Regions from separate parts of the Mesorhizobium sp. M0909 genome, predicted to be linked through region 2. Evidence: riboswitches for the same ligand, from Rfam matches in the RefSeq annotation. Region 2 holds a riboswitch; the other holds the start of a gene.
What was found. Region 2 has a riboswitch for S-adenosylmethionine ahead of NKH83_RS14625 (O-succinylhomoserine sulfhydrylase). Riboswitches for the same ligand answer to the same signal wherever they lie in the genome.
Positions count from the first base shown of each region.

Region 1: it holds a riboswitch for S-adenosylmethionine, as region 2 does, so the genes downstream of both, metX (homoserine O-acetyltransferase MetX) here and NKH83_RS14625 (O-succinylhomoserine sulfhydrylase) in region 2, are expected to answer to the same signal.

Region 1 is NZ_JAMYOA010000001.1:436,615-438,811, reverse strand. It holds gene hisC (histidinol-phosphate transaminase) at 1-618, opposite strand, end outside; SAM riboswitch at 757-834, shown strand; gene metX (homoserine O-acetyltransferase MetX) at 930-2,099, shown strand.
Region 2 is NZ_JAMYOA010000008.1:47,856-50,052, forward strand. It holds gene NKH83_RS14620 (2'-deoxycytidine 5'-triphosphate deaminase) at 1-435, opposite strand, end outside; SAM riboswitch at 571-648, shown strand; gene NKH83_RS14625 (O-succinylhomoserine sulfhydrylase) at 719-1,909, shown strand; gene NKH83_RS14630 (glycosyltransferase) at 1,945-2,197, opposite strand, start outside.

The DNA of each region.
Region 1 (2,197 bases), on a different contig from region 2:
ATAGTCGTTGCGCCGGACATATTCGGCGTAAGCTGCATCCAGCACCAGAAGCACGTTTCGCGGCAGGCCGGCATGCAGGCGGCGCACCTCCTGGAACGGCACGTAGGTGCCGGTTGGATTGTTGGGATTGGCAAGGAAGATGACCCTGGTGCGCGGCGTCACCGCGGCGAGGATCGCATCGATATCGGCGCGTTCATCGGTCTCCTTGACCGTCACCGGGACGGCACCGGCCGACTGTATGTAGATCTTGTAGACCATGAAGCCGTGTTCGGTGATGATGGCTTCGTCGCCGGGCGCGAGGTAGGTCTGCGCCAGCAGGCCCAGAATCTCGTCGGAACCGTTGGAGCAGACGATGTTCGCCGGGTTGAGCCCGTGCACCTCGGCGATCGCTTCCCTCAGGCGCCTGGCGCTGCCGTCGGGATAGACTGCGAGCTTGTCGGCGACCGCGCGCGCGGCCTCTATCGCCTTTGGCGAAGGACCGAGTGGGTTCTCGTTCGACGACAATTTGTGGACCTTGGCGACACCTTCAGGCGCCGCGCTCTTGCCGGGCACATAGGCTTCGATGTCCATGATGCCGGCGCGGGGCCTTGGACGTGTCTGATCCGGTATCTGGCTCATTCCATGAAATCCGTCGAGAGTGCCTCCGTCCGGAGGCCGCAGCGGAAATACAAGCCGTGGCCCGGAATGTCGAGGGGCGGCAATTCGGGATCAAGAACTTGCCGTTGACGAAGCCATGTGTCGGTCCTAGAAGAGCAGCGAAAGTTCCGTGGTGATTTGGCCGGTCGGCTTGCAGCCACGTTAAACAACTTGCTAAAGGGCCGTTTGCATCTTGTAACCGGCTTTGCGAAGGCATGGCCGGTTTTTTGTTGCCCTGGCTGGTTGTTGCCCAGACCGGCGGTGGACAACTGAAGGCCGGGCAAGGAGATGTGATGGTCGCTTTGCGCGCGCGAAAAACCAACAACGAGGCCGACCAGCCGTCGAGCCCGGTGTTGCGTTTCGGCGCCGACAAGCCGCTCAAGCTCGACGCCGGCACGCTGCTGTCGCCGTTCCAGATCGCCTACCAGACCTATGGCACGCTCAACGACGAGCGCTCCAACGCCATCCTCGTCTGCCATGCGCTGACCGGCGACCAGCATGTCGCCAACACCAATCCCGTGACCGGCAAGCCGGGCTGGTGGGAAGTGCTGATCGGCCCCGGCAAGATCATCGACACCGATCGTTTCTTCGTCATCTCGTCCAACGTCATCGGCGGCTGTCTCGGCTCCACCGGCCCCGCCTCGACCAATCCCGCCACCGCCAAGCCCTACGGGCTCGACCTGCCGATCATCACCATCCGCGACATGGTGCGCGCGCAGCTGATGCTGGTCGAGCATTTCGGCATCGAACAACTGTTCAGCGTGCTGGGCGGCTCGATGGGCGGTATGCAGGTGCTGCAATGGGCCTCGAGCTATCCCGAGCGCGTTTTCTCGGCGCTGCCGATCGCCACCGGCGCCCGCCATTCTTCGCAGAACATCGCTTTCCACGAGGTCGGCAGGCAGGCAGTGATGGCCGACCCGGACTGGCATGGCGGCAAATATTTCGAGCACGGCAAGCGGCCGGAAAAGGGGCTGGCGGTGGCGCGCATGGCCGCTCACATCACCTATCTGTCGGAAGCAGCGCTGCACCGCAAGTTCGGCCGCAACCTGCAGGACCGCGAAGCGCTGACCTTCGGCTTCGATGCCGACTTCCAGATCGAGAGCTATCTGCGCCATCAGGGCATGACCTTCGTCGATCGCTTCGATGCCAACTCCTATCTCTACATGACCCGGGCGATGGACTATTTCGATCTCGCCGCCGACCATGGCGGCCGGCTGGCCGATGCCTTCGCCGGCACCAAGACGCGCTTCTGCCTGGTTTCGTTCACCAGCGACTGGCTGTTCCCGACCGAGGAGAGCCGCTCGGTCGTGCACGCGCTGAACGCGGCCGGCGCCTCGGTATCGTTCGTTGAGATCGAGACCGACCGTGGCCACGACGCCTTCCTGCTCGACGAGCCGGAACTGTTCGCCGCCATCAAAGGCTTCATCGCCTCGGCGGCGCGGGCCAGAGGGCTCGGCGCATGACCCCGAAAAGCTGCAGGCTGTTCGGATCAGGGCCATGCGCCAGGCATCAGCGCATGACCCCGAAAAGTTGCAGACTTTTCGGATCAGGGCCATGCGCC
Region 2 (2,197 bases):
GCGCGGGCTGACCTCCAGATAGAGCGGGCCTTCATAGCCGGCAGCGATCTTGTCGAACTCGTGGCCACGGTCGGTCATTACCCGGGTGAAGATATCGAGCCGTCCGGTCGAGCTCTTCGGGTTGGCGGAGGCGGAAATATGGGCGGGCAGCGCCAGGCTTTCGAGCAGCGGCACGATGTAGACGCAGCCGGTTTCCAGCACGGCACCTTCGGCGAGGTTGATCTCGTGCAGCTTCAGCCGGTCGAGCTTGTCGACAACCCTGTGGTCCGGGCCGGGCAAGAAGGAAGCACGCACTCGCCATGCCTTGTCGCCGAGCCTGAGGTCAAGGCTGGCCGGCTGGATCTGATCGGCATCGAGCATGCGCGGCGACTTCAGCGCGCCCGTCTGGAACAGCGCGGAAATATCCTGATCGGGAAGAATGCCTGTCTGCCGCAAGGGTCTGGCTCCGTTCGAACGCCGGGCGAGGTCTTGTTCTGTCGCAGGTCCGACCGTGGACGCCTTTGGCACCTGCTTGGTACAACCCTCTTAATCATGCCGGCAATTGACGCAAGCGTGGCGCGGGTCTAAAGCTCGTTATCCCGTGGTGATTTGGCCGGTCGGCTTGCAGCCACGTTAAACAAGTCGCTAAAGGACCGTCGGGCCGCAAGGCCATATGGACCGGTTGCGACTTTCGCGGCCGGTTTTTTGTTGTTTGGACCAATTTTGGTGTTTGGATGGAATGATGACCAAGAAGCGCGACTGGAAGCCTCAGACCGCACTCGTGCATGCCGGGACGCTGCGTTCCGGCTTTGGCGAGACCTCCGAGGCGATGTATCTCACCCAAGGCTATGTCTACGAGACGGCGCAAGCGGCGGAGGCCCGCTTCAAGGGCGAGGAGCCGGGCTTCATCTATTCGCGCTATGCCAATCCGACGGTCGACATGTTTGAGAAACGCATGTGCGCGCTGGAAGGAGCCGAGGACGCGCGCGCCACGGCATCCGGCATGGCGGCGGTGACGGCAGCACTGCTGTGTAGCGCCAAGGCGGGCGACCATATCGTGGCGGCGCGCGCGCTGTTCGGCTCCTGCCGCTGGGTGATCGAGACGCTGGCGCCGAAATACGGCATTGAGGCAACGCTGGTCGACGGCACCGACATCGCCAATTGGGAAAAGGCGGTCAAGCCAAACACCAAACTGTTTTTCCTGGAAAGCCCTACCAATCCAACGCTGGAGGTAGTCGACATTGCCGCCGTCGCGGCACTTGCCAATTCGATCGGCGCCAGGCTGATCGTCGATAATGTCTTCGCTACGCCCTTGCAGCAGAAACCTCTGCAGCTCGGCGCCCACATCGTCGTCTATTCGGCCACGAAGCATATTGACGGCCAGGGGCGCTGTCTTGGCGGCATCGTTCTGTCGGACAAGAAATGGATCGACGAGAATCTGCATGACTATTTCCGCCACACCGGCCCAAGCCTCTCGCCCTTCAATGCCTGGACGCTGCTGAAAGGCCTGGAGACGCTGCCGCTACGCGTACGCCAGCAGACGGAAAGTGCCGGCCGCATCGCGGATTTCCTGGCCGAGCGCCCGCAAATCGCCCGCGTCATCTATCCCGGCCGCGCCGACCACCCGCAAGCGGCCGTGGTCAAGAAGCAGATGTCAGGCGGCTCGACGCTGATTTGCTTCGATGTGAAGGGCGGCAAGCAGGCGGCCTTTGCCTTCCAGAACACACTCGCCGTCGTGCTGATTTCCAACAATCTCGGCGACGCCAAGAGCCTGATCACCCATCCGGCGACGACCACACACAAGAACTTGACTGATGAAGCCCGCGCCGAGCTCGGCATCGGACCGGGAACGCTCAGGCTGTCAGTCGGCCTTGAGGACGCCGACGACCTGCTCGAAGACATCGAGCAGGCACTGAGAGTTGCCGGATAAGGGCTGGCCGAACAGAGGCAGCGGGGACGTGCCGATCAGGCGCCGGACGGGGTCTCTTCCAGCTCCGCGACAGTCTTCGTCTGGATAGTCATCACGTTGCCGCGCCAGTCGATGGCGCCGCTCAGCCATCCGCGCGCCCAAATGACGGGAAGCATCAGGTCTCGTGCCATCATCGCCGGGATCGTGCGCGGCGACAGGTGCCATCCCTTGGTCGAGGCCAAGGCGCATTCCGGCAGGTAGGCCGCGACCAGCACGGCGATGGCGGTTGCCGGCAGGCTGACGCCGGCG